DNA from 3 places in the Arthrobacter sp. JUb119 genome. Region 3 is predicted to be linked to each of the others. Evidence: riboswitches for the same ligand, from Rfam matches in the RefSeq annotation. Region 3 holds a riboswitch; each other region holds the start of a gene.
What was found. A riboswitch is a leader RNA that binds a small molecule or an ion and turns the genes downstream of it on or off. The one in region 3 is predicted to bind S-adenosylmethionine.
Positions count from the first base shown of each region.

Region 1: another riboswitch for S-adenosylmethionine. It lies ahead of M2368_RS13435 (acyl-CoA dehydrogenase family protein); the one in region 3 lies ahead of M2368_RS11950 (acyl-CoA dehydrogenase family protein).
Region 2: another riboswitch for S-adenosylmethionine. It lies ahead of M2368_RS06700 (O-acetylhomoserine aminocarboxypropyltransferase/cysteine synthase family protein); the one in region 3 lies ahead of M2368_RS11950 (acyl-CoA dehydrogenase family protein).

Region 1 is NZ_JANUFE010000005.1:41,801-51,350, reverse strand. It holds gene M2368_RS13450 (CdaR family transcriptional regulator) at 1-229, shown strand, start outside; gene M2368_RS13445 (GntP family permease) at 522-1,883, shown strand; gene M2368_RS13440 (SdpI family protein) at 1,959-2,333, opposite strand; SAM riboswitch class I at 2,608-2,698, shown strand; gene M2368_RS13435 (acyl-CoA dehydrogenase family protein) at 2,749-3,975, shown strand; gene M2368_RS13430 (acyl-CoA dehydrogenase family protein) at 4,004-5,233, shown strand; gene M2368_RS13425 (hypothetical protein) at 5,340-5,627, shown strand; gene M2368_RS13420 (LysR substrate-binding domain-containing protein) at 5,659-6,576, shown strand; gene M2368_RS13415 (MFS transporter) at 6,622-7,899, opposite strand; gene M2368_RS13410 (MBL fold metallo-hydrolase) at 7,968-9,014, opposite strand; gene M2368_RS13405 (YidH family protein) at 9,164-9,547, shown strand; gene M2368_RS13400 (DUF202 domain-containing protein) at 9,547-9,550, shown strand, end outside.
Region 2 is NZ_JANUFE010000002.1:143,502-153,051, forward strand. It holds gene M2368_RS06685 (methionine synthase) at 1-433, opposite strand, end outside; gene M2368_RS06690 (DUF1852 domain-containing protein) at 452-1,444, opposite strand; gene M2368_RS06695 (LysR family transcriptional regulator) at 1,567-2,508, shown strand; SAM riboswitch class I at 2,738-2,828, shown strand; gene M2368_RS06700 (O-acetylhomoserine aminocarboxypropyltransferase/cysteine synthase family protein) at 2,913-4,226, shown strand; gene M2368_RS06705 (cystathionine gamma-synthase) at 4,223-5,443, shown strand; gene M2368_RS06710 (AraC family transcriptional regulator) at 5,515-6,384, shown strand; gene M2368_RS06715 (HNH endonuclease signature motif containing protein) at 6,447-8,156, shown strand; gene M2368_RS06720 (gamma carbonic anhydrase family protein) at 8,221-8,739, opposite strand; gene purU (formyltetrahydrofolate deformylase) at 8,777-9,550, opposite strand, start outside.
Region 3 is NZ_JANUFE010000004.1:99,786-109,335, forward strand. It holds gene acs (acetate--CoA ligase) at 1-95, opposite strand, end outside; gene M2368_RS11935 (ABC transporter permease) at 172-936, opposite strand; gene M2368_RS11940 (aliphatic sulfonate ABC transporter substrate-binding protein) at 1,006-2,028, opposite strand; gene M2368_RS11945 (ABC transporter ATP-binding protein) at 2,114-2,935, opposite strand; SAM riboswitch class I at 2,941-3,042, opposite strand; SAM riboswitch class I at 3,310-3,401, shown strand; gene M2368_RS11950 (acyl-CoA dehydrogenase family protein) at 3,417-4,748, shown strand; gene M2368_RS11955 (LLM class flavin-dependent oxidoreductase) at 4,806-6,209, shown strand; gene M2368_RS11960 (IS110 family RNA-guided transposase) at 6,501-7,607, opposite strand; gene ggt (gamma-glutamyltransferase) at 7,752-9,550, opposite strand, start outside.

The sequences.
Region 1 (9,550 bases), on a different contig from region 3:
AGCGATGCAGCTCAATGAGGAACAAGCCAGAACCCTGCTGGTCGTTGCGACAGCTGCTTCGATGAGCCAAGCGGCCACGGATCTGCATATTCACCGCAATACCTTGGTGCAAAGACTTGAACGGATAAGCCAGGTCAGCGGCGTCGATATTCGGCGGTCCAGCGAATCCCTGAAACTCCAGCACGCCATCTACGCAAGAGTGGCCTTGGGCCAGCTGCATATTTTCTAGGCCCCGAAAACTAGGGGTGCTGGCGCCGGGAGGGGAAAGAGCGGGATATTTGCACACATTGGCCCGTCCGAACTCAGGCAAATGTGGTCGTGTGCCCATAGGTATTCGGGGCCGTTCTTCCTAGTATTGGCAGGATGATCGATCTTTGCGCCCGAAACCCGTGGCGGCACGGAGGCATCTAGCCCAACGGGCAAAGCCTTGAGCAGCTTTGCCGATAGGGCCGATCCACCGGTTGAGCCATTGCGGGCTGGACGCAGAGAACTACCGATATTGGCAAAGGAGCCAACCCGCCGTGTATGAACTGCTTGTTCTGCTGATCCTTGTTGTGGCCATCGTGATGGTCACAGCACGCTTGAAGATCAGCCCATTCCTCGCCCTGGTCGGCGCCGCTATCCTGGCGGCCTTCGCCTACCGGATTCCGCTGGCCGAAGTGGCTTCGACGGTCACCACGGCCTTCGGCAGCACCATGGGAAATATCGGACTGGTGATTCTGTTCGGAACAATGATCGGGGTGATCCTGGAGAAATCCGGCGCCGCGATCTCCATGGCGGATGCGCTGATCAAGGTTCTGGGTACTCGGTTCCCTAACCTGACGCTATCGATTATCGGCTACATCGTTTCCATTCCGGTCTTCTGCGACTCGGGCTACGTGGTGCTCAACTCGCTGCGCAAAGCCATCACCCTGCGTACCGGCGTCTCTGGTCTGGCAACTTCTATCGCCTTGATGACCGGCCTGTACGCAACACACACCATGGTCCCGCCAACTCCGGGCCCGCTGGCCGCAGCCGAAAGCATCGGCATTGCCGATAACCTGGGCTTGATCATCGCTGTCGGATTGCCCGTTGCGGCCATCTCGGCACTTGCCGGCTTGGCCTACGCCAGCCGCTTCAACAAGTCCCAATGGACCCCGTTGCCAAGCGACGACCACAATGACATCTCCGAACTCGACTATGAGCAGCTGCGTGCAAGCTTCGGAAAATTGCCCAGCCCGGCGCTGGCCTTCATGCCGATCCTGGTTCCGCTGGTGCTGATCTGTGCCGCATCCATTGCGAAGCTGCCCTCGCACCCGATTGGCGAAGGCGCTGCCTTGGAAATCCTTTCCTTCCTGGGGACGCCGGTTATTGCGCTGATCTTCGGCTTGATCTCATCGACTTTTCTTTTGAGCGGTGGCAGCAAGCTGGCGGTCTTCAATGAGCAGATGCATGAAGCTGTACGCACCGCCGCTCCGATCTTGCTGATCACCGGTGCCGGCGCTGGCTTCGGCGCAGTCCTGGCCGCTTCGGATCTGACCACGATTCTTTCGGATTCCCTCAGCGGACTGGGCTTGGGCTTGGCTGTGCCATTCCTGATCGCCGCTGCGCTGAAGTCCGCCCAGGGCTCGTCCACCGTCTCAATGGTGACCACTTCCGCGCTGGTCGCTCCGATGCTCGGCTCCCTAGGCTTGGATTCGGAGCTGGGCATGGTGCTGTCCGTATTGGCCGTTGGCGCCGGTGCGATGGTTGTCTCGCACGCCAACGACTCCTACTTCTGGGTCGTCTCGCAGCTCAGCCGCATTCCGGTGATTACCGCGTACAAGACCCTGAGCGTGGCTACCGCCATCCAGGGCACCGCGGCATTCCTGACTGTACTGGTTCTCGGAGCCGTACTGCTGTAGCAGCGCGCTTTCCAAGAAAGAAACGAATCGCACCATCGGCAGATGGTGCGATCCGTTTCTTTAAGCAGTGCCGGGTTAGCCGAGCCCAGCCGCCTGGACGCCCCGCGCGGCCTTATTCGCTTTGGCAGTCGAGATCACCAGCAACGCGATGGCGGCCAGGTAGCCGGCCCCGGTCGCGGCGAAGGCGAAACCGAACTGGCCCAGCACGCAAAGAACTCCTGCGCAGGCCAACGCCGCCCAGCCGGCCATGGAGGCCACGGCAATCAGGGGCGCAGCCTGCTGATGCCCGGTAAGCCAGGCCTCGTCACTGGCCAAGGTGTGGCGCGTCTTGATGCCGATTGCCGCATTTCGAGCGAGCTTTCGGTCCCGTGCCATCGGTGCTAGGAACGCTGCCACCAACGTTATGCTCAGCAACCCGAACATGAAGGCAATGACGCCTGCTGGATCCACTTGCCGCCTCTTCTGCCGATTGATCTTGAATGGCCATCCTATGCGGTCGCATCGAAGTTCCCTGATCCACGCTGTGTTCCCAATCGATGCCTGCGGAAAAGCTCTTGAGATCCAGTTCCGGCATGCCAATTGCGTCATGCGAAGGTCATATGACGGCTTTTCTGCCCGTTTCCCGGCAGGGCGAAGGCTCGAAGATGACGTATTTTGTCCTGCTGTTCCTCCGTATGACAGAACCCTTCCCGAGGACCTGCCAGCAATGCTTGACTCAGAGCACAACCCATCCAGAGCGGCTGAGAGACCTGGCTCCAAGACGCCGCAGCAAGCCTGCATCCCGCAGGTAGTGCTAACGCCAGGTTCGATGGATCCGCAGATTTTCTGCATCCTTCGGAATCCATAGCTCAAGAGGAGAACGAAGATGACTGTATTGAATACCAAATTACCGCGCGTGCCATACACCGGCACTGCCGATCAAGCAGAACTCGCTCACTGGCGCGACGTCGCCCAGCAAGTGGCTGATCAACTGGCGACTGATGCGCTGGAGCGCGACCGCAAGAACCAGCAGCCTTTCGCCGAGGTGCAGCTGCTACGCGAAGCCGGGTTGCTCAATCTCTTGGTACCTGCAGAATTCGGCGGAGCCGGAGCCCATTGGGAAACGGCCTTCGAAGCGGTCCGCATACTCGCCGCAGCTGATGGCTCCATCTCGCAGTTGCTGGCTTACCACTACATCAACCAGTCGGGCATTGCCTTCTACGCCCCGGCCGAAGCCCAAGGTGCATGGTGGCAGCGCACTGTGGAAGGCGGCTGGCTCTGGGGCGATTCGGTGAATCCAGTTGATCCGGATTTGACGCTGAGCGCCGAGGGAGACGGCTACCGCCTGAATGGGGCCAAGCGGTTCTCCACGGGTTCCGGTGTTGGCGAGGTCATCGTCATCAACGCGCTGGTCCAGGGCGGGGAATACGACGGGCAGATTCTCGCGTTCGTTCTGCCACGCGATATCGATGGCCTGGAAATCGTCGACGACTGGGACTACCTGGGTCAGCGGCTGAGCGCTTCGAATTCCTTGAAATTCCACAACGTGCGGCTCGAAGCCGGGGACTTGCTTGGATTCGTCACCGATGAGCCGGTCTCCACCCTGCTCACCCCCGGAATCCAGCTGGCCTTCGCCAACTTCTACCTGGGTATCGCCCAGGGAGCGCTGGCGCGCGGCAAGCAGATCTTGCTGGGCCGCAAAAACGCCTGGCTGTTCTCGCAGGCCGAAAGCTACTCGCAGGACCCGATCTTCCAGCGCACCGTCGGGGAGCTCAAAGCCCGCACCGCAGCAGTGGCGGCACTGACCGAGAAACTGGGCCGGAAATTCGATGCCCTTCTCTCCAAGGCCGGGGATGTCACCCAGCCCGAGCGAGCGGCATTGGCCGTGGAAATTGCTGAAGCCAAGGTGGTCTCCACTGAAGTGGGCGTGGACGTGGCGAACCGGATCTTCGAGGTCACCGGCTCATCCTCTACCGCGAACTCGGTGGGCCTGGACCTGTATTGGCGCAATGTGCGCACCCATTCGCTGCATGACCCTGTGGACTACAAGAAGATCGAGGTTGGTGCTTACTTCCTGCGCGGAGAGTCCCAGCCGCTCTCGCTGTACACCTAAGAAAACTTCTCCCGGATTGGACTGAACGATGACTGCATTAGCAACTGGCACTCGACTCGCAGGACTCAAAGCACGTTTCGCACCGCTCTTCGCGCGCATCGCGCAGGGCGCGGCCGAACGCGATCGCACCGGCGAATTGCCCTACCAGGCGGTCGCGGACCTGGCTGCTGCCGGCTTCGGTGCGGTTAGGGTTCCAGAATCGCACGGGGGTTCCGGCGCAACTCTGCCCGAACTCTTCGAACTGTTCGTGGATCTCGCGGCAGCTGATTCCAATATTGCCCAGGCGCTGCGCGCGCACTTCGCCTTCGTCGAAGACCGGCTGGTGGCTGCCCCAGGCCCGGGACGTGACAAGTGGCTTGCCCGCTTCGCGGCTGGGGAACTGGTGGGCAACTCCTGGACCGAAGTAGGTACCGTCAAGGTGGGGGAGGTGATCACCAAGGTCACTCCCGACGGCGAGGGCGGATTCAGGATCAACGGCACCAAGTACTACTCCACCGGCTCGATCTTCGCCGACTGGCTGGACACCTACGCAGAGCGCACCGACACCGGAAAGCGGGTGATCGCCGCGGTCAACCGCCACCAGCCCGGTGTCGACTTGGCCGATGACTGGGATGGCTTCGGTCAGCGCACCACGGGTACCGGCACCTCTACCTTCACCGACGCGATTGTGGCAGAGGAAGACCTGATCGATTTCGATACCCGCTTCAAGTACCAGACCGCCTTCTACCAGCAGGTGCTGCTGGCGGTCCTGGCCGGCTCCGCCAAAGCGGCCGAGCGGGACTTCGCCGCCGAGCTGAAGGCGCGCAAGCGGACCTTCAGCCATGCCGCGGCCAATGTAGCGGCAGAGGACCCGCAGCTGCTGCAGGTGATCGGCGAGGTTTCTGCGGCTGCCTTCGCTGCCGCGGCAACGGTGGAACGCGTTTCGACGGCATTGCAGGGCGCCTACGAAACTGCGCTCGCGCTGCACACCGGCGAGGTGACCGGGGAAGAGGACGAAGCAGCGAACGACGCCGCAGAGCTGGCCAGCGCCCAGGCGCAGGTGGTGCTGACCCCGTTGGTACTCAATGCCATTACCCACGCTTTTGATGCGCTGGCCGCCAGCGCCACGAGCATCTCCAAGAATCTGGACCGGCACTGGCGCAATGCCCGTACGGCCGGCAACCACAACCCCTGGGTGTTCAAGGCGCGGTTGATTGGCGACCTGGCGGTCAATGGCACCGAGCTTCCGCGCGTGTGGGCGATTGGTGCATCAAAGTAGGCTCCATGGTCTTTGCGGGTCCAGCATCCTTTGCCGATGCTGGGCTCGCAGTATTTAACGGTGCTGGCGTTGCCCGCAGAACGTCGTGAATGCGAAGATGTCCAGCATGAGTGGCTGGGAATTTTCTTTCGAGGACGGGCATAAGCCTCCTGTCCTCGACTTTGACTGGACACCGCTTGACACCGTTGTTCAGCGGTTGGCACGGCTGCAGGTGCAAGCCCGTGGAACTGGCGAGGTGACCGCGGAACTGCAAAGCTGTGTTGCCCAGCTTGAGCGGCTTATCGTGCTGGCCTTGGAACGCGGCGCCAGCCTCGGCCAGTTGGGCGAAAGAACTAGGGTGAGCCAGCAGGATCTGGCGCGGGTCAGGCTCACCGGACGACTTTACGAACGGTAATAGCCCGCTGCCCGCTGGCTAGACTGGGCGGGTGATCAACTACACCCTGCGCCAGCTGCAGTACTTCGTCGCCGTCGCTGAACTCGGCTCCATCTCCGCCGCAGCGAAGCAGTGCCATATTTCCCAGGCAGCCATGTCCCAGTCCATGGACGAGCTGGAACGCGCCGTCGGCTCGCAGCTGCTGGTGCGCAGACGTGCCCGCGGCGTGGTGCTCACGGCTGTCGGCACCGACTTCCTGCTGGACTCGCGGGCCCTGGTGCGCCATGCCGAAGAAGTGCAGGACCAGATTGTCGAACGCCAGACCAAGCTCTCCGGCCCTTTGGTGATCGGCTGCTATTCCTCGCTGGCCGCTTTCTGGATCCCGGTGATCTGCGAACGCTTCACCAATGTGCACCCGGACTTGCAGGTCACCCTCGTGGAGGGGGACGGGGCCGACCTGCAGGAGCGCATGCTCAAGGGCCACCTGGATGCGGTGCTCACCCATACCCGCCACCTGCTGCCGCAGGTCTCTTCGCGTACGGTGATGTCGGGCCGGCCCTATGTGCTGGTGGGAGGCAATCACCGGCTGGCCGATCGCACCTCCGTCGCCTTGAGCGAACTGGCCGACGACGACTTCGTCTCCCTGGACATCCCCACGGTGCGCGATAACCAGCTGGTGAATCTTCGCATGTCGGGCTTGGACCCCAAGGTGCGGTGGAGTTCGCAGAGCTTCGAGGCGGTGCGCGGGATGGTGGCTCGGGGTTTGGGCTATACCGTTCTGGTGCAGCGCCCGCCGGTCAACCTGAGCTACGACGGCTTGCCGCTGTCGGTATTGGAGATCGAGGGCGAGGTTGGCGTGAGCGATATCTGCGTGGCCTACACCGCTTCGGACCGCCCTAGCTTGCGGCTGCGCGCGTTCTTGGATTTCTGCGAGGAAGCCGGAGCCGAGAAAGAGCGCAAGGCCGGTTAGAACCCGTAGGTTCCAACCGGCCCCGCGCTTTCGCCAGTCGGGAGGCTAGTGGCTCATTTCCTCGGCCTCGAGGTCGGCGTCGCGGCCTTCCTTGATGCCGCGCATGGCCAGGGCGGCGACGATGAATGCGGCGGCCCAAACGGCTCCGGCGATCCACAGCGATCCGCCGCCCAGCAGCACCAGGCCTGCAACGATCATCGGGGTGAAACCCGCGCCCACGGTGGAGGAGAGCTGGTAGACCAGCGAAGCGCCGGTGTAGCGGATGCGGGTTGGGAACAGCTCCGCGGTGAACGCGCCGAACGGACCGAAGATGAAGGCCTGGATGATGCCGTTGGCCACGAACAGCGCAATGGCGAACAGCCACAGCTGGCCCAGTTCCAGCATCCACATGATCGGCAAGGCGGCCACGGCGCCGGCGAGGATGCCGACCATCATGACCGGGCGGCGGCCCAGCTTGTCTGAATAGCGCGATGAAACCCAGATGCCCACCACGGTCAACGCGGCGCCAATGGCCTTGATGTTCAGCACCGCAGTGCGGTCCATGCCGACTTCCTCGACCACGTAGGAGATGGCCCAGACGGTCATCAGGCCCTGCACCGTGTAGGAGCTCATGCCCACCAGGGTTCCGCGGATGACGGACTTCGGGTACTTGGTGATGACCTCCATGAAGGGGGTCTTGCGCTCTTCTGCCTTGTTTTCCAACGCGAGGAACAGCGGGGACTCGGTGACCTTCAGCCGGATGACCAGCCCGATGCCCACCAGCGCGATGCTGATCAGGAACGGAATGCGCCAGCCCCAGGCCAGGAACTGCTCATTGGGCATGAGCGAGACGGCCGAGACTGCCAACGTGGCCATCACGGCGCCGGCCGGGCCGCCCATGTTCGCGAAGCTCGCCGCGAAGCCGCGGCGCTCCTTCGGCGCGTGCTCCAGTGCCATCAGCATGGCCCCGCCCCATTCGCCGCCCACGGCCAGGCCCTGGACGATGCGCAAGATGATCAGCGCGATCGGGGCCAGCATGCCGATCTGCGCGGTGGGAGGAAGCAGGCCGATCAGTGTCGAGGCACCGCCCATCATCGCCATCGAGGTGATCAGCACGCCCTTGCGGCCGATCTTGTCGCCGAAGTGGCCGAACACGATGCCGCCCAGCGGGCGGGCCAGATAGCCCACGGCCAAGGTGGCAAAGGAAGCGAAGATGGCTACGCCCGGGGTCAGGCCCACGAAGAAGACCTTGTTGAAGACCAACGAGGCCGCCGTGGCGTAGAGGATGAAATCGTAGAATTCGATTGCGCTGCCGATGAAGCTGGAAGCCAGGATCCGGCGCATCTGCGGGGATTTCAGCGAGGGAACCAACGCTTGTGCCTCCACGCCGTTGCCATTATTCAGGGTGCTGCTCATCGTACTGCCGCCATTTCACTGTTGACGCGGGAAAAGGATATCGTGTCCAGATCGTTGGGCACTAGGTAGTTGCCGGAGAATTTCGCGGCGTGGGCTTCCCAGACCTGCAAAGGCGTAGTTCCGGGGACCAGATGGTGCAGGGCCAGGGTGCTCGCCCCGGCCTGGTGCGCGATCTCGATCGCCTGCTCCGGCGAGGTGTGCGAGGCGCGGTGGTGGTCCATCGAAGCCTGGGCTTCCAAGGTGCCAACCGAACCGTAGGCGCGTTGCACCCAGTCGAAGTCGATGGCCTCATGAAGCAGCAGGTCGGTATCCTTCGCCAGGGCCACCAGGTTCTGGCAGGGCGCGGTGTCTCCGGAAATGGCCACCGAGCCTTCTGCGGTATCGAAGCGGAAGGCGAAGGCCGGAGCGATCGGCGGGTGCTTGACCAGTGTTGCGGTCACCGTGACCAGCTCGTCGCGGTAGATCTCGAACGGCGCGAAGCCCTTCGGTGTCGGGTTCTCGTTGGGGTGGTACCCGGTGCCGGCCGGAATCTCGATGTCCGAGGCGATGAAGTGGTCCAGCGGGGAGGGGCGCAGGGCGTCGATCACGCGGTCATTCAGGTCCGTGGCGTAGGCCTGCATCAGGTGGTCGAACATCGAGGCGGTGCCCGGGGTCGGGTTCTGCGGGTAGAGCGGCTGCGGGGCGGTCACTGCGCGCGGGGAGGCAGGTGGCAGGGCGCCGCGGTCGCCGGGGCCGATGATGGAAATCGGAGCCTTGCCCGCTGGCAGGGTGAACATTCCGAAGATGGCCAGCGAAGCCAGGTCGATGGTGTGATCGGAGTGCAAGTGCGTGAGGAAGATGCCGCGAAGGTTCGCAGGGGTGAAGCCGGCTTTCATCAGCTGGTTGCCCACGCCGGTTCCGGCATCCACCAGGTAGACGCTTTCGCCCACGACTACGGCGGTGGAAATTCCCGCCCGCTTGCCGGCGTTCTCGCCAGTCCACCAGCGGGGTCCGCCGGCGGTGCCCAGCGTAACGACGTGGGGATTGAGATTGGTGGAGGCCATGGAATGCGCCCTTTCTTTGGTTCAAGTGCTGCATTCAATTCTTATGCGCTGGATCACATTCGTAAAACTGTTTTTATCAACCAACTAAATAGGTTTAGCCGATAATAGGTTGGGTATGCTCATAGCATCGACGCAAACCAAGGAGGGTCATGTCCGAGCAAGATCGCAGCCGGCTTTCACGCTGGATATTGCCACGGGGCAGTGAGCCTGACCCGCGCTTCACGCTGGCCAACGAGCGCACCTTCTTGGCCTGGATTCGAACTTCGCTAGCCTTCCTCGCGGGCGGCACAGCGCTGGAGGCCTTCGCCGCAGAGGCCTTCCCGTCGCCAGTTCGCACCTGGCTGGCGGTGCTGGTGATCGGCGTCGGCATCCTGATTGCTGCCGGTGCAGCCGTGCGCTGGGTCCGCGTGGAACGCAGCATGCGCACCGGCAGGCCGTTGCCGATTCCCGCCATTGTCCCGCTGCTGGCATTCGGTGCCGTGGTGGCCTCACTGGCGGCGATCGCCATGATTTTCTGGTCCCTCAGCTCGTGATGA
Region 2 (9,550 bases), on a different contig from region 3:
CATCGTACAAGGTATCAACCATGGTCATCGGGCCAGGCAGGGTCCACTTGATCTGCCGGTCGGTCAGCGTGCGCAGGAACTTCGCGTCCTCAACGAATACCGGCTTTTCGCGCTCGACGGCACCAGCCACGGTGGGAACACTGGCGTCATAGCGGTTGCGGATGCGCACGGTCTCGCGCTTCTCGAAGTCGACGCCGCTCAGGTGCTCAATGAACGTGGTGACAAAGTGCTGGCGGGACTGCTCGCCATCAGAAATGATGTCGATGCCGCGCTGGTCCTGCTCGAGGACCGCAGCGCGCATGGCGTCCTGCTTGCCTTCGCGCAATTGCTCGCCTTCAAGCTTCCATGGGGACCAAAGCTTTTCAGGTTCGGCAAGCCATGAAGGCTTGGGCAGGCTGCCGACAATTGATGTGGGGATAAGCGGGGAAGTCATGAGTTATCTTTCGGAATCTTAGGCGACTGGAGTCGGGTAGGAGGAAGACCACTGATCTAGCAGTTGGCGATTCGGGATGATGAAATGCTCTTCGGTGAACTTGCCTTGGATCTTGCCCAACTGAGTTCGTTCTTCGCGGTCATAAAAGACGCGAGTGGGGGAGAAGTCTTCGGCGCCCAGGCTCGGGTGGTACACAGAAGGAGCGGCCGAATTGGCGTTATAGATTTCCGGGCGATAAATCTTCTGGAACGTTTCCATCGTGCTGATGAGGCTGATCAACTGCAGATTCGTGTAATCGTTGAGTAGGTCGCCGCGGAAGTAGAACGCCAGCGGGGCAACAGCGCCTGGTGGCATGAAGTAGCGGACGCTCAAACCCATTTTTCCGAAGTACGCGTCGGTCAATGAATTTTCGTCCTGCTGGTATTCCAAACCGAGTACGGGGTGGCTGTTGCCGGTGCGGAAATAGGTCTTGGAAGTCGAGACGCTAATGCAAACCACCGGCAGCTGGGCAAAACGCTCACGGTATGCCTGTGAAATCAAAAAATGTTGGAAGAGCTGTCCGTGGAGATCACCAAAATCTTCTGGAAGCACCGGAGCTCCGCTGCCATTGCACGATGCCGGGAGCACCACGCTGAAGTCGTAATCGCGGACATAAGAAGAGAAATTATTGCCGACTATTCCCTGGGTTCGAGTGCCTAGGAGTTTATCCACGATCGTGGTTTCAAGCACTTCTAAAAGTGGAAATTCCTGATCGGTATTATCGGCAGAAAAATGCACATTTGCTGAAATGATTTCCAATTCCAGCGCATAGCGGTCACCTTGGGGATTGTCCCAGTGAGCTAGTGAATTGAAGCGGCGGTTGATCATCGTCAGGGCATTGCGCAGGTTCTCTTCGCGGCGTTCTCCGCGCGCCAAATTAGCGAAGTTTGTCGTGGTTCGAGAATTCGCTGAAGGGGAGTAATTCTCGTCGAATCTTGTGGTGCTAATGCTGAAATTTAATGCGTCTGCCATGATGGCCAATCTGTATTTGGGAGGCCTGGGCAGGCCGAGGGAAAGTCGTTGCGTCAATCATGCAGGGCGATTCTTGATATCAGGTAACTCGATATAACTATGGATTCATATAGACTCGACCTATGGTTCAGGGAACGAACGGTCTGACACTGCAGCAGCTTCGCTATTTTGTGGCGGTGGCCTCCGAGGGGTCGATCTCGGCTGCCGCCGACCTGATTTACGTCGCACAGCCTAGCATGTCCGCGGCGATGAAGGAGCTTGAATCACGGGTCGGGCGCACCTTGCTGATGCGCTCAGCCAGGGGAGTCACGCTCACCGCCGAAGGCGCAGAATTCCTCGGCTATGCCCGGCAAGTCTTGGAACAAGTGGAGCTTCTTGAGCATCGCTACCTCGGCCGTCCCTCAGCCCGGCGACTGCTGGGCGTCTCCACTCAGCACTACTCCTTTTCGGTGGATGCCTTTGTCCGGATGGTCCAGGCCAGCGGCGCCGAGGAGTACCAGTTTTCGCTGCGTGAGACCCGCACCGAAGAGATCATCGAGGACGTGCGCACGCTGCGCAGCGACATCGGAATCCTCTACCGCAACGACTTCAACCGGAAGGTCATCGACAAGCTGCTGCGCGAGTCCCGGCTGGTTTTCCACCCGCTGTTCCTCGCCGACCCGCACATCTTCGTATCGCGCAGCAACCCGCTGGCCACCCGAACCCAGGTCACGCTCGAAGACCTCGAAGACCTGCCCCGGCTGACCTTCGACCAGGGCGCGAATAATTCCTTCTACTTCGCCGAAGAGGTGCTCTCCACGCGCTCCAGCCAACGCGAAATCCAGGTCTCGGACCGCGCCACCATCTTCAACCTCATGATCGGCTTGGGCGGGTACACGATCTCCACCGGCATCATCAGTGACGAGCTGGATCCCTCCATCGTTGCCATCCCGCTGGCCATCGAGGAGCGTATCGAGATCGGCTGGATTGACCACGCCGCCATCCCGCTCACCGACCAGGCCCAGCGCTACCTGCAAGAAGTGCGAACGGTGGTCGCCAGCTTCGGGGTAGAAGTGCTCGGCTGAGCCGCCAGCAGCGTAACCGCCGGTCATGGAGCACCGGCGCATCGTCACAAACTTCCAGAAAAACCCCTGCATCACGCCGATTCCGCTCAAAAGCTCGCTTCACAAAAGGGTTCAGGCCCCCGCGTCATCATGACAAGGCGACGACATATGAAGCGCAGCGGCCTTGTATGAAGCCGGGCGCCGGATACCGCTTGCACCGGTTGCGGCGGATAGCCAACCATGGAAGAACAACCCATCAAGAGCGGCTGAGAGATCTGGCTCGGAGACGCCGCAGCAACCATCGGGAAACCGAAAGGTGCTACCGCCAGGAACGATGGAGCAGTTCCGAACGCGTTTTTGCGTAGCTTCGTGCCGCCGCACGATGCCAATCGGTGCACTCCCTCGCAGAGAATCGAGGAGGAGCCATGAGCCAGGAAACCGACGCGGTGCACGCAGGGTACCGCCCGAGCGGAGACTTCCGCCCGATGCTGCCGCCGCTGCACAATTCCGCAGCCTACCAATTCGCATCGCACGCCGAAGCGATCGAGAAGTTCGCGCTGCGCCAGGCCGGCTTCACCTACTCGCGCACCGGCAACCCCACCGTGTCCATCCTCGAACAGCGCGTGGCCGCCCTGGAAGGCGGGGCCCACGCGGTGGCCACCGCCACCGGGCAGGCCGCCGTGGCCCTGTCCCTGCTGGCCCTGACCCAGGGCCCCAAGCACATTGTGGCCTCTTCCTCGCTCTACGGCGGCACCGTGGACCTGTTCACCGACACCTTCGCCGACTTCGGCATCCGCATCAGCTTTGTCGACCAGGCCGATCCGTCCGCCTGGGCCGCTGCCATTGAGTCGGACACCCGCGCGTTCTTCCTGGAGTCCGTCTCCAACCCGCTGTGCACCGTGGCCGATCTGCCCGCCATTGCGGCCGTTGCCCACGAGCACAACATCCCGGTGGTGGTCGACAACACCCTGGCCACGCCGCTGAATATTCGGCCACTGGAAATCGGTGCGGACATCGTGGTGCACTCGGCCACCAAGGGCCTGGCCGGACACGGCTCGGTGCTCGGCGGCGTGGTGGTGGACTCGGGGAAATTCGACTTCTCCGATCCGCTACGCTGGCCGCAGATCGCCGCTCCGCGGGTGCGGCTGAACAACACCTCGCTGCTTGAGCGCCACGGACCGGCCGCCTACGCGATGCTGGTGCGTTCCAAGTTCCTGCACGATCTGGGCCCGACCCTCGCCCCGGCCAGCGCCCAGGGCATTCTGGCCGGCATCGAGACCCTGCCGGTGCGCGCCACCCACGTGCAGCGCAGCGTCACCACGCTGATCGGCACTCTGGCTTCCCACCCGGGCATCGCGGCCATCCACCACCCGTCCCTGCCCAGCCACCCCAGCCACGAGCTGGCGCGGACGCTCACGCCCAAGGGCACCGGCTGCGTGCTGGCCATCGAGCTGGCCCACCCGTCGCTGGTTTCCCCGGTGATCGACGGGCTGGCGCTGATTTCCCTGGCCGCGAATGTGGGGGACACCCGCACCATGGTCTCCCACCCGGCCACCATGACGCACTGCCGGCTCTCGGAGCAGCAGCTGGCCGCCGCGGGCCTGAACACCTCCACCCTGCGCCTGTCGGTGGGATTGGAAGACCCCGCCGACCTGCTCGCAGATATCACCCAATCGCTGGATCACGCACTGGCCGCAACCCAGGCCACCGCCGGCACCAAGGAAGTGAGTTTCGCATGAGCGGCTTCAACACCCTCGCCGTGCACGCCGGCCAGTACAAGGATCCGCACACCGGTGCGGTGATCCCGCCGATCTACCAGACCAGCACCTTCATCCAGGACGGCATCAACGTGCTGCGCGCCGGGCACGAATACTCGCGCGGCTCCAACCCGACCCGCAACGGGTTCGAATCCCAGCTCACCGCGCTGGAAGGCGGCGCCGCCGGCTTCTCCTTCGCCTCGGGGATCGCGGCCGAAGACGCGCTGCTGCGCGCAGTGCTGGCGCCAGGCGATCACATCGTGCTGGGTGCCGATGGCTACGGCGGCACCAACCGGCTGATCTCCAAGCTGCACGGCAAATGGGGGATCACCTCCTCGGCGGTGGACATCACCAACCTGGACGCGGTGCGCGCCGCGATGCGCCCGAACACCGCGCTGCTCTGGGTGGAAACCCCGTCCAACCCGCTGCTGGGCATCGCCGACCTGGCCGGCTGGGCGGCCATCGCCCGCGAACACGGCGCCCTGCTGGTGGTGGACAATACCTTCGCCACTCCTTACCTGCAGCGGCCGCTGGATTTCGGTGCTCACGCGGTGGTCCATTCCACCACCAAGTACATCGGCGGGCACTCCGATGTGCTCGGCGGGGCCGTCATCGTGGCCGACCACCTGCACCGCGGGCAGAGCCTGGCCGAAGCCGTGGGCTACCAGCAGTTTGCCGGGGGCGCGGTCTCCGGTCCGCAGGATTCCTACCTGGCCGCCCGCGGGCTGAAGACCCTGGGCCTGCGCATGGAACGCCACGGGGCTACCGCCAGCACCCTGGCCCGCTGGCTCGATGACCAGCCCGAGGTCACCCGCGTCTACTACCCGGGGCTGGAACGCCACCCGGGCCACGAGCTGGCCAAGTCCCAGTCCGCGGCCGGCCGCGGCTTTGGCGGGATCCTCTCATTGCAGCTCTCCGATGAAGCCGCCGCCCGCGCCTTCGCCCAATCCATGGAGTACTTCCAGCTCTCGGTCTCCCTGGGCGGGGTGGAATCCCTGGTCTGCTATCCGCGCGAAATGACCCATGCTTCGCTGATCGGCACCCCGCTGGAAATCCCGGCCAATCTGGTCCGCCTCTCGGTGGGCATCGAGGAAGCCGACGACCTGATTGCCGATCTGGAACGCGGCCTGGCCGCGGCCCGCGCGGCGTCCAAACCGGTCGTCGCCCGGGTATGTGAAAAGACTCTGGAAAACGCCTGATCGCATCGAACCGCGATTATCGGGCGGCGTGCCCCTACCCTGAAGAATAGTAGTTGGGGAAGGGTGGAATCATGATCGGAATTCTCAATCGGCTCATCGAGCAAATCGAGGCTCAGCTACGCGCCGAGATCAACCTCGCTGACCTGCTGCGCACCGAAGGCAGCACCGAATACCATGCGCGGCGGATGTTCTCCTCGCTGTCCGGCATGCCGGTCTCCGAGTACATCCGCCGGCGCCGCATGACCCAGGCCGCCGCGGATCTGCTTGCCGGTCAGGACCTGCTGAGCATCGCGATCCGTTACGGCTATGGTTCGGCCGAAGCATTCGGCCGGGCCTTCCGAGCGGTGCATGGCGCGTCCGTGGCCGATGTCCGCGAGAATGGTGGCCCCCTTCGAAGCCAACCAATCATCAGGTTCAGCCTGACCGTCGAAGGGAATCGTCCCATGGATGCACGAATAGTTGATCGAGAAGAATTCCAGCTCATTGGATACGCCACGCAGGTACCGCTGATTCACAACGGTGCCAACCCGCACATCCAGGCCCACATCGCCTCCATCCCGATAGCCGAGCACGCTCGGCTCAAGGAGCTGTCTTCCGCGCAACCTGCCGGTTTGCTGCAGGTCAGCGACCAGGTAGACCCCGATTACCGCGAAGGCAGCGAGCTGACCTACCTGCACGGTGTCGCCGTACCCGGTGGCATCCAGGTGCCCAAGGACCTGGACATGATCCAGGTTCCTGCTGGCCAGTGGGCGGTCTTCAGCGTTTCGGGCCCCTACCCGTCAGCGTTGCAGGACCTCTACGCCGCCACCGCTACCGCGTGGTTCCCGTCCAATCCGTGGCGTTTGCGCGTGGGGCCGTCCATTGTCGCCGTGCTCGATCGGGCCCCGGACTTCAGCACCGCGACCTGCGAGCTCTGGCTGCCGGTTGAAGCCGGCAACTAGACTTGTCCACAGCCCGTACACGCATGCCCTGCAGATCCATTTCTGCGGGGCATGGTGTACCCATGAGCAGAGAAATCGCGCAAGCGCTGAAGGACCTGGCCGACGCCAACGCGTTGGCCGCTTCAGCGACCCATGTCCTGGCCCAAGGCGGCCTCACCGCCGGCCAGGCCGCCTATTTTTCGATGCTCGCTGAAGACACGTCCCAATCTCTCGCCCGGACCCAGGTCCACGCGGCAGCTGCCCTGCGGCGTACCGGCGCCCACAAGCTCGACCAGGAATCCTTCCAGGCCATCTCCGATCTCGGGGCCCACCCCACCGTCGAGCAAATCGAAGCCGCGAAGGGGCGCACCACGACAGCGCGCACGCATTTCAAGGATGCCAAAGGACTGATGACCGGCTGGCTGGATATCCCGCGCAGCACCGCCGCCGCCCGCCTGGTGCAGGCCGACTGCCTGCTTGGCGGCACGGACGAGGCAGGACAACCGACTGATCCGTGGCTGCCGGAGCTTGCTACGCAGTTCGACGACCCGAGCATTGATCCGCGGCTGGTGGCCTCGGCGGCAATGAAGCTGCATTCGCTCCGCAAGGATCTGGGCGAAGGCAAAGCCGCAGAGGCGAAGAAGCAGCAGCTCCAGGCAGAATCCGCAGCCTTCCTGCGTTCAGAGCCCAAGTCAGCGCGCAAGCACATCAACGACATGGTCTCGCAGATCAAAGCGGGCCAGCGCCCGCTCAAGGCTCTGCTCGACGGAATCGGGATCTTCAAGCGCGGTATGCGCAAAGGGCTGGTTGAATACATCATTCGTGTTCTCCCATCGCATGCCGCATACATCGAGGCCTACTTCGCCAATCTGGATAATCCGTCCACCGTTGCCGGCAACCGCGAGGGCTTGAAAGACGTTGATGCCCAGTTCACCGGTGAGGAAACCAGCGGCTGGGACGATGATGAAAGCAAACCCGACTGGGCAAAAGACGGACCGGGTGGCGACGCTACGGAGGACATTGGAGATCTCGACTCGGAAGACGAGAATCTCCACTGCGGAAATGATGAGCTCCAGCCAGAAGTTGCTTCCGCCGAAGCGAAGCCGGCCAACGCTGAATGGGAAGACCTGAAACCCGAGCGAAGACGACTCGTTGGTTTCATGGCCTTGCTGATGAGCGAACGGAAACCCAGCGGAGGCCCGCCGGAACAGCAATCAGGACTTGCCAGCGCGCAGGTGAGCGTCATCTTGGATTGGGATAAATTGCAGCAGCGGACCGAGGATTTCGCTGTGACCTCCTCGGGGATTCTGCTATCCCCGGGAGAAACCAGGACCGCACTGTGCAATGCCGGGATTCTCCCGGTGGTGCTGAACGGCAAGAGCCTGCCCTTGGATCTCGGACGAACGCAGCGGCTATTCACCAAGGCCCAAGTCCGAGCCCTGCGGGCAGCCTATCGAGGCTGTTCCTATCCCGGGTGCAGCATGCCTGCGCAGCGGTGCGAAGCGGATCATCTGGATCCGTGGGAGAAGGGCGGGCGCACTGATATCAAGTCTGCGGTGTTGAATTGCTTGATTCACCATACGGCCAGGCATTGCGGATTGTTCCAGGCGGTGAAGATCCCTGGGAGCCGGCCGATGGTGCTGTTGCCGCCGGAGTTGGATCCGGAACAGAAATTGCGGATCAACACCTATTTCATGACGCCGACCGAAGCCTTGGACGCCGAAGCGTTGGCGGAGGAGACCACAGTGAGGTGGCGTGCGGGATTGCTGGAAGTAGAACTTGCCGAGCCATGAGCAGCGCGCACAATGCTTAAAGCAAAAGCTCCTGGAAGCGTGTGCTTCCAGGAGCTTGCAAACTCTAGGCGTTGGCTTCCAGATGCTTGGCTGCCAGCACGAGATAGTGATCAGCGTTGGTCTTCAACCCGGAGACTTCTTCATCGCTCAGTTCGCGGCGGACCTTGGCAGGAACTCCGGCAACTAGTGAACGCGGCGGAACCTGGGTGCCTTCCAACACCAGTGCACCTGCAGCAACCAGCGACTGCTCGCCAATCACCGCGCCATTCATGATGGTCGCGCTCATGCCCACAAGGCAGCCGTCACCTACGGTGGCGCCGTGCACCACAGCCGAGTGGCCCACTGAGATGCCCGCACCAAGGGTGCAAGGAAAACCTTCATCGGCGTGAAGCACGACGTTGTCCTGCAAGTTGGTGCCTTCACCCACGCGAATCGGTGCAGAGTCCCCGCGCACCGATACCCCGTAGAAAGCGCTGGAACGATCGGCCAAGGCCACGTCCCCGCTCAACACTGCGGTGGGTGCGACAAAAACGTTCTCGCCGACCTGTGGGGTCGACCCGTCAATAGTAATCATGTGGCTCATGCCACCTACTCTAATTGGCTCAGGCGCACGGGGCGAGTCACGAGAAGACGATGGTGCGCTGGCCGTCGAGCATCACGCGATGCTCAGCATGCCACTGCACGGCGCGGGTCAGCGTCCGGCCCTCCACGCTGCGGCCCAGCTCAACGAGCTGCTCGGCGGTGCGCGTGTGCGAGACGTGGGTGACTTCCTGGTCGATGATCGGACCTTCGTCGAGGTCCGCGGTGACGTAGTGCGCGGTGGCACCGATCAGCTTCACGCCGCGGGCGTAGGCCTGGTGGTACGGCTTGGCGCCCTTGAAGGAAGGCAGGAAGGAATGGTGGATGTTGATGACCCGGCCCTCCATGCGCTCGCAGAGCGAATCCGAAAGGATCTGCATGTAGCGGGCAAGCACCACCAGTTCGATGCCGTAGTCCTCGGTGAGCTTGAGCAGCTCAGCCTCGGCCTGGGACTTGTTCTCCTTGGTCACCGGCAGGTGCACGAAGTCCACCCCGTAGAAGTCGGCCATCGGCTTCAGATCCAGGTGGTTGGAGACGATCACCGGCACATCGATGGGCAAGGTGCCAGCACGCTGGGCGAATAACAGGTCGTTGAGCGCATGCCCGGCCTTGGAGCACATGATCATGGTGCGGGTGCGCTTGGCGCCATCGTCCACACGGAGGGACATGTGGAAATCGTCGCGGATGGGCGCGAGTCCTGCGCGGATCTGTTCCAGGGACTGCTCGGTGGCTACCTCGATGCGCATGAAGAAGGTGCCGGTTTCGGGCGAGAGGAACTGCTGGGACTCGGTGATATTGCAACCGGCACCCAGTAG
Region 3 (9,550 bases):
ATGTCCCAATCCAAGAGGTTCGCCGCTTCGTCCCAGAATTCCTGGCGTGCTGCCTCTGAAACTTGAGTTGAGGTTGTTGCCAATTCGGTGGTCATCGCAAACTTTCTTTGGTGAGGGGTAGCTTTGTCAGCGGGTACTAGCGGGTACTAGCGGGTATTAGCGGGTCCGGTTTCAGGTCCAGCGCTTGATAGCCCAGCGTTCTGCTATCGACAGCAGGGCATCGGTGATCTTTCCAAAGACGGCCAGCAGCACGATGGTCATGATCAGGCGGTCCAATCGGCCGTTGTTCTGCGAGTCGGTGAGCAAGAAGCCAAGGCCCATTGACGCGCCGAGGAGTTCGGCTGCGACCAGGAAGAGCCAAGCTTGGGCTAGTGCCAAACGCAGGCCGGAGAAGATCGAAGGGACCACTGCGGGCAGCTGGACGGTGCGCAGCAGCTTCAATCCCTTCAACCCGAAGGAGCGGGCTGCTTCGACCAGGTGGGCATCGACATGGCGCAACGCCAAGGCGACGGTGGTAAAGACCGGGAAGAAGGCACCAATGATCACGAGTGTGACCTTGGAATCTTCACCCATTTTCATCCAGAGCACCAGCAGCGGAACCCAAGCCAAGGAAGGGACTGCACGCAGGGCGCTGATGCTCAGTCCCAGAAATGCATCTGCCAATTTGGACAGTCCGACAAGCGCACCCAGCGCCAAGCCCAGCAATGATCCGAAGGCGAAACCGAGAAGAACACGCTGAGTGGAGATGCCGATGTGCTTTCCGAGTTCGCCATCCTGGAAGAGCTCAATGGCAGCAGAAACCACTGAACCCGGAGTTGGCAGTGTCCACGGAGCAACGATTCCGGTAACGGTGACAAATTGCCACACAGCCAGGGTGGTCAGCGGCAAGACCAGCGCAAGCAGCCATTTCGGGGCACGCAGGATCGTTGCGGCCATGCTGGCCTTCTGCTTGGCAGGTGTTTGGCTTCCGCGGGTTCCAGCCACGTTAGAGGGACTCATGGCTGGTTACTCTCCGGAGATCTTTGTTGCGTCTGCCTTGACGGCAAACTGGTCATCGATGAGGGTTTCCAGAGCTTCATCAACGGATTCCTGCTCCGAGACATCGCCGCTAGCGACCAGCGTGGGAGCAATCTTGCTCAGGACTCCAGTGAATTTGGCGTCGGGAACTGCCGGAACGTCCAGATTGGAGCGTTCCTCAATGACGGTGGCAGCAACTCCTGGTTCGAGCCCTGCTACGTCGGCCAGGATTTCTGCGGTTTCCTCGGGATTGTCAGCTGCCCAGCCACGAGCCTTTTCGTAGGCATCGACAACGAGCTGGGCGAGTTCGGGGCTCTGCTCAATGAAGTCTTCGCGAGCGTTCAGCGCACCGTAGGTGTTGAAATCCAAGTTCCGGTAAACCAGTTGCGCGCCGTCTTTTTCGGCAGCGGCCATGATCGGATCCAAACCGCTCCAGGCATCAACCGAGCCGTTGGCCAGGGCGGTACGTCCATCGGCATGCTGGAGGTTCTGCAGCTTGATGTCAGCTTCACTCAAGCCCGCGGATTCCAGCGCCTGCAGCAGGAAGAAGTATGGGTCGGTGCCCTTTGTAGCGGCCACGGTCTTGCCAGCGAGATCTTCAACGGACTCGATTTTCGAGTCCTTATCCACTACCAGGGCCGCCCATTCCGGCTGCGAATACAGTGCGATGGTCTTGATGGGTGCACCGTTCGAACGGTTCAGGAGCGCAGCGGAACCGGCTGTGGAACCAACATCGATTGCGTCGGCGCGAAGAGCTTCATTGGCCTTGTTGGAACCAGCGGACTGGATCCATTCGACATTTACGCCCTGCTCCTTGGCGGCTGCTTCCAACCATCCCTTTTCCTTGAGTACCAGGCTCAGCGGGTTGTAAGTGGCAAAGTCGATGGACAGGGTCTGACCATCCGAGGAGGCTGTAGCGTTTTCGCCAGCACAGCCGGTCAGGGCAACTGCGCCAACGATCAAGGCGGCGGCGGACAATGCAGTGCGGCGGGTGAGACGGTTCAAAAGCATGGAGAATCCTAGAATTGTGCGTGCAAGCGGTGTAGGTGAAAAGGCAAAGGGGACGAATGGTTCGGGACCCACGGCGTGGCCGGGACTAATGGTTGGTTGGGTCGACGCCGAGCAGGCGCAATAGGTGCAGGCGATCTGCAACGAACTTTTCATCGGTATGCCGGCGTGGATGCACAGCTGAGATGGACAGATCCTCGATGACGCCCGCTGCACTATGCCCAGCGCCTCGCCCCAGAACAATCACGCGGTCAGCCAAAGTCAACGCCTCGTCCACATCATGGGTCACCATGAGAACAGTGGTGGGGAACGATGCGTGAATCGAGAGCAGCAGATCCTGCATCTTCAAGCGTGTCAGCGCATCGAGGGCGCCGAAGGGTTCATCAAGAAGCAATACACCCGGGCGCCGAGCCAGCGCGCGAGCCAGCGAAACCCGTTGCGCCATGCCTCCGGAGATCTCGCGTGGGCGCAAGCTGGCTGCATGGCTCAGACCGGTCAGCTCGATCAACTCATCGATCAGCGAGTTGCCGGCGCGCTTATCGGTTTCCGGTGCCAGGCCCAGTGCAATGTTCTGGCGAACCGAGCGCCATGGCAGCAGCCGGGGCTCCTGGAAGGCAACGGCGCATAACTCGTTGATGCCGGTGACCTCGCGGGTGCCGGTGCGGATGGTGCCGGTGGTGGGGTGGTCCAAGCCCGATACTGAACGCAGCAGCGTGGATTTTCCGCAACCGCTGGCTCCAAGAATGGCCACGACTTGACCTGCTGGAATTTGCAGGTTGATATCGGTCAGAACGGTGCGGCTTTCCATCTTGGTGGTGAAGGTTCGCGACACGTTGCTGAACTGCACGTCCAGGGCGCTTGAAGCTGAGGCAACGGGAGCTGCCTCGGGCGCTGCAAAGGAAAGAGTCATGTTCATCTCCATCGTTCCTGGCGGTAGCACCGGCCTGCAGAGCAAAACTCCAAAGGTGGTTGCTGCGGCGTCGTGGAGCCAGATCTCTCGGCCGCTCGGGATGGTTACGTGTCCATTACAACGAGTCGAACGATTTGAACGCAAATCTTGCGTAATATGAAAAAATCTTCGACAACTACGTCACATTGCCCAGAAATTTCGTTATTTATTTTATTGCAGGCCGGTTTGCTCGACATTAAGCAAAACTTTGCAACTCATCTTCGGCAGGACGCGGATTAGGCTGTGAAATTTGAAGATGGGCACTGCCGGCACTGGGACGAAATGTGACTTCGCGGGTTGGAAACGCCGGTTTATTACCGTTACAAATGAATTACGACCCATCCAGAGCGGCTGAGAGATCTGGCTCCACGACGCCGCAGCAACCACCCCAATAGCGGGACGGTGCTACCGCCAGGACCGATGGAAAGAATTGAGAACCCTGATGCCTATTGGTGAATCGCACAATGCCCTCGGACTGGACTTCAACCAGCTCAGTGACCCTTCGCAGGCCACCACAATGGACCTGGACAAGTTTGAAGAACAGCTGCCGACCAGGCAATTGCTGAAAATCACCCCCGGACCAAGTGCGGATGAGCAATACGACCGGCTGGCCGAAATTTTCCGTCCCGTTTTTGCGCAGATCGCCGCGACAGCCAAGGACCGCGACTTGAACCGCGTGCTTCCTTTCGAGCAGGTAGGCCTGCTGAATCGCGAGCGTTTCGGTGCGCTGCGCCTTTCCGTTGCCGACGGGGGCTACGGCGCACGGCTGGTGGATGTCTTCCGTCTGCTCATCGAGCTGTCCGAGGCGGACTCCCACGTAGGCCAGCTGTGGCGTGCGCATATCGCATTCGTCGAGAACGTCTTGGCGCTGGAGGACGAAGAGCTGCGCAAGAAGTGGGTCGCTCGCATCGCTGCTGGGCAGATTATCGGCAACGCCTACACCGAACGCGGTGGCAACGCCCTGGGCACCTTGAACACCAAGGCCAGCACCGTGGACGGGCGCTGGGTGATCGACGGTGAAAAGTACTACTGCACCGGCACCATTTTTGCCGACTGGACCACCGTTGCCGTGGCCCACCCGGAGCTCGCCGGCCGCCAGATCGCCGTGGTCTCCACCCAGCGCAGCGGCGTCAAGATCCTCGACGACTGGGATGGGTTCGGCCAGGGCCTCACCGGAACCGGCACCACCGAATTCCACCAGGTCCCGGTGGATTGCTTCATGCCGCAGCAGACCAATGACTCCGAAGCGGCGATCTTCCAGCTGGTTCTCATGGCCGTGCAGGCGGGCATCGCCCGCGCCGCATTGAACGACCTGCGTCACGCGGTGCAGGCGCGCACCCGCATCTTCACCACCGGAACCGGGGTGCCGGTATACCAGGAACCCCAGGTCCTCCAGCTGGTGGGCGAAGTTTCCGCGGAGTCCTTCGCTGCCGACTCCGTGGTGATCGGCGCGGTACTCGAAGTCGAGGCGGCCCTGGGCGATCCGGGACTGAACGACGAGGAACGCTACGCCGTATGCGAGCTGGCCGCCAACCGCGCGCAAACCGTGGTGCAGCCACTGGCCATCGGCGTGACCAGCAAGCTCTTCGACGGACTGGGAGCCTCGTCCACCAGAAGCGGCTGCAACCTGGACCGGCACTGGCGCAATGCGCGCACCATCGCCACCCATAACCCGGCGATCTACAAGGCGCGCATCGTCGGGGACTACGAGATCAACGGGGTCCAGCCGCAGCGGCTGTCCGTCACCGGCGAAGATTCAACCCAGCGGGCTTGAGGGCCTGCGACGCAAACCAGCAACTTTCCACGATTACCGACCTATGGGGGCAAAGCCATGAGCGAGAACAAGCGCGAGATCCTATTCAACGCATTCGACATGAACTGCGTGGTGCACCAGTCGCCGGGCCTGTGGCGCCATCCGCAGGACAAGGCCTCGACCTACAACACCCTGGGCTACTGGACGCACCTGGCCAAGGTGCTGGAAAAGGGGAAGTTCGACGGACTGTTCCTCGCCGACGTGCTGGGCACCTACGACGTGTACAAGGGCACCAACGTGACCCCGCTGGGCTCCGGCGCGCAGGCACCGGTCAACGACCCGATGATGCTGGTTTCCGCCATGGCCGCTGTGACCGAGAACCTCGGCTTCGGCGTCACCGCAGGTACCGCCTATGAGCACCCGTACGCTTTCGCCCGCCGCTTGGCCACCTTGGACCACCTGACCAACGGCCGCGTGGGCTGGAACGTCGTCACCGGCTACCTGCCATCGGCGGCCCGCAATATGGGCCAGGAAGACCAGATGGAGCACGACGAGCGCTACAACCACGCCGATGAGTACCTCGAGGTGGTCTACAAGCTGCTCGAAGGCTCGTGGGAAGACGACGCGGTGCAGAATGACAAGGCCACCGGCATCTACACCGACCCGGCCAAGGTGCACCCGATCGAGCACGAAGGCAAGTACTTCAAGGTTCCGGGCATCGCCATCACCGAGCCGTCCACCCAGCGCACCCCGGTGATCTACCAGGCCGGTGCCTCCAAGCGCGGCACCGAGTTCGCCGCGTCGAACGCTGAAGCGATCTTCGTCAATTGCCCCACCCGCGACCTGCTGAAGGAAGCGGTCAGCAAGATCCGTGACGCTGCCGAGGCCGCCGGGCGTGGCCGCTACGACATCAAGGTCTTCGCCATGCAGACCATCATCACCGCCGAAACCACCGAACTGGCCCAGGCGAAGTTCCAGGACTACAGCTCCTACGTGGATATCGAGGGGTCGCTGGCACTGCTGTCGGGCTGGACCGGCATCGACATGTCCGTCTACGGCCCCGACGATGTCATCGGCGACGACGTGAAGTCCAACGCCATCCAGTCCTCGGTGGAAACCTTCAAGAAGGCCAGCGGCGATACCGGCAAGCCGTGGACCATCCGCCAGCTGGCCGAATGGATCGGCGTGGGCGGATTCGGCCCGGTCTCCGTCGGTTCCGGCGCCGAGGTAGCCGAGAAGCTCATCGACTGGGTGGAGTACACCGACGTGGACGGCTTCAACCTCGCCTATGCTGTCACTCCGGGCACCTTCGAGGACATCGTCGAGTACGTGGTTCCCGAGCTGCAGGCGCGCGGGGTCTACAAGACCGAATACACCGAGGGCTCGCTGCGCCACAAGATGTTCGGCGCCGGCGACCGCGTGAAGGACACCCACCGCGCAGCCCGGTACAAGATCTCCAACCGGATGGCCGCGCAGGCCTGATATGTGCCCGTAATTGTCAAGTAGGCATGGGTTAGCACCCGCTCGGCTGGATTGCCGAGCGGGTGCTTTTCACCTCCCTGATCGACCCGGTGGTGCGGCGTGTCTTGGTGACGCGTGGTCAGTCTGGCATACGCGGGTTGGTTACCGCATGACCCTGTTTCGGCGAGAGCAACCAGCTTGTCTAGGATCGAGCGTGGCACCTCTTGGGATGCTGCTCATAGGCCTTCCGCTGATGCGCTCTTCACGCTGCATGCTCCACTTAGCATGATATGAGAGGCGAGTCTTGCAGAATTATTCGTCCATCACGGCCAATGACCAGCACCAACCGGCAAGTTCACGGGCAATCGCGGTGCACGCGACGGTGTGCTTCTTCTTGTGGCTGGCCAGGGTATTCCACCGCTGGTTCAGGCGCCGATTCCCGGCATCGCCCCGTGCCGCTGCCTGGGCCGATGCCTTGGCCCACCGGTCGGTCATGGTTTTCCCCGGCTGGTACCGCGGTTTGTGATGCCATGCAGCCTCGACGAGCAGCCGGCGGGCATGGGTGTTCCCGGTCTTCGTGATCCCGCCCAAGGACCTGCTGGTCCCCGAGGAATATTCGCTGGGCACCAGGCCAAGATAGGACGCGATGGTGCGGCCGGTGAATCGTTCCCAGTCACCGAGCTCGACTGCGAGAGCGAACCCGGTCAGGGTGTTGATGCCACGCAGGCAGCACAGCCTGTTGGTCACGGCAGTGAACTGGGATTCGGCAGCCATCTGGCTGATCTGCTCATCGAGCCGGTCACGCCGGGCAAGACCGAAAGTGGCCGCATCGAAGGCAGCGTCGAAGGCCGCCAACGTTCCGGTGCCAAGGCTTGCGAGCTCGTTTTTCCTGATACGCCGCAGCCATGCCTCATGCCTGGAGCCCCAGCACGTACTGCCGTCATAGATGAAGTTATGGCGCAGCAGGAGCTTCGAGAGCCGATGCCTGCACATCATCAGCTCAACTCTGGCGTCCTCGCGTGCTCGGACGAGGTCTCTGGCGGATTCCTCGACGAGCGTCGGCACGCGCACTGCCACGAGTTCATCGACTTTGATCAGTCGTGCCAGCAGCAGGGCATCGCGGGCATCGGTTTTGACCTTGTCCCCGGAAGGGCGCAGGAGCTTCGACGGGGCCGCGACGGTCACCGGGTAGTTCATGCCCGCGAGGGTGCGTGCGAGGCTGAATCCGGTAGGACCGGCTTCGTAGGCGACCGCGACGGGTCCGTGGTCGGCAGCGATCCCGGTGATCCATGTCGTGACGGCTTCGTTCCCGCCGGGGAGTTTCGCTTCGAGGACTTCACCCGTGCGGGTGTCGAGGGCTGTTGCGCGGATGGATCGTGCGTGCACATCCAGTCCGATCGCAGTACGCTGGGTAAACATCAGGGCCTCCGCTGCATGTCGGCATCCCCGAGCCGTTCTCGGGGATGATCCACGAATCTGCACCGTGAGGCCCTGATCCGCAAGAGGCCTGGCGAAAAACCTCTTACTCATAGGGTCTAGGCGCATCGCCGTCTGCCTGCGGGCCTATTCGGTTGGCTGCAGCACCATGGCTGAACCGCCGCCGCGCCTCGTGGGCTCGGCCGCGGCGGTGAGTGTGCCGTCGGCAGCGATTTCCACCGCTTCAACCGCCCCGATTTCCGCCTGCGGAGTGAAGGAATCCCCAGCTGGCGCGAGCTTGTGCCCGAAGGCTTCGAGCGCCGAACCATGGACTTGGATGAACTCCGGTTCCGCGGTGACCACTGCCGTATTGCGCTGGGAAGCACGTGGAGCGGCGATGGCTTCGCTGATGTCCATGCCCAGATCAATGCGGTTCACCAGGGTCTGCAGCACCGTGGTGATGATGGTTGAACCACCGGGGGAGCCGATGGCCAGCACCGGCTCGCCGTCCTGCAGGACAATGGTCGGAGCCATCGAGGAACGCGGGCGCTTGCCAGGTTCAATGCGGTTCGGATCCTGCGGGTCGTACACCGTGGAGAAGTCGGTCAGCTCGTTGTTCAGCAGGAAACCGCGATCGGGGACCACCATGCCCGAGCCGCCGGTCTGCTCGATGGTCAACGTGTAGGAAACGGCATTGCCCCAACGGTCCACGACCGACAGATGGGTGGTGGAGATGTTCTCCGTATCCTGCTCCACTACCGGTTCGCTGGTGGCCGCAGGGCATTGGCCATCATAGTTTTCCAAGTCGCCCGGAGCGACCGGCTTCGTTGCGGCCTGATCCGGATCAATGGCGCAGGCACGATCCGCGCCGAATAACTTGTCCGTCAAGGTCCGGGTCGGGACGCTGGTGAACGCGGGGTCGCCGACGTACTTGCCGCGATCAGCGTAGGCGAGCGCAGTTGCCTCGAAATAATGATGCAAGGCATCGGGTTCTTCCATGGCTGGCAAATCGAATTCGCCCAGAATGTTCAGAGATTCGCCGATGGTCGTTCCGCCACTGGAAGAAGGAGCCATGCCGAAGACGTCGTAGCCCCGGTAGTCCACCTTTGTCGGTGCCTGCTCCACCACTTCGTAGCCGGCCAGGTCGGCGGTGCCCAGCTGCCCTGCGGGAACCGGGAGGGTGGTGTCTTCGCTCTTTGGCGGCGCCTGTACCGTTTGGGCGATGTCGGCAGCCAGTTCGCCCTCATAGAATCCATCAATGCCTTGCTTGGCCAGCATCCGGTAGGTGTGTGCGAGATCCGGATTCTTGAAAATGCTCCCGACTTCCGGAGCATCTCCGCCGGGCAGGAACAATTCGCTCGTGGAGGTGAACGCGGCGAACCGTTCCTTGTTGTCCAGGGTCTGCTCGCGGAACGTCTCGTCGATGACAAAGCCGCGTGAAGCGATCTGGGTTGCCGGCCGCAGAACCTGTTTCAGGTTCTGCGAACCCCAATTATCCAGTGCGCGCTGCCAGGTGGCCACTGTCCCGGGCACGCCTACGGCCACACCACTGGTGACCAGTTCCGGGGTGAAGTTATACGGCTCGCCGGTTCCAGGATCGATGAAGGCATCATGCCCAATGCCTGCCGGGGCGGTTTCGCGGCCGTCGATGGTGCTGACCTTGCCCGACTTCGCATCGTAGTGCATGAAGTATCCGCCGCCGCCAATGCCTGCGCTATAGGGTTCGGTGACGCCCAGTGCCGCCGCCGTTGCCACAGCCGCATCGACAGCGTTGCCTCCCTTGCGCAGGATTTCGATGCCGGCAGCGGTGGCTTCCGGATCGACCGACGAGACTGCGCCTCCAGTGCCGATGGCGGTCGGGTCCTTCTGGGTGTGCCGTGGTTCGGCGCTCGCCGGAAGCGCTGAGAAAGCTCCCAGGCCCAAGGCGATGGCTGCCGCGCAGGCAA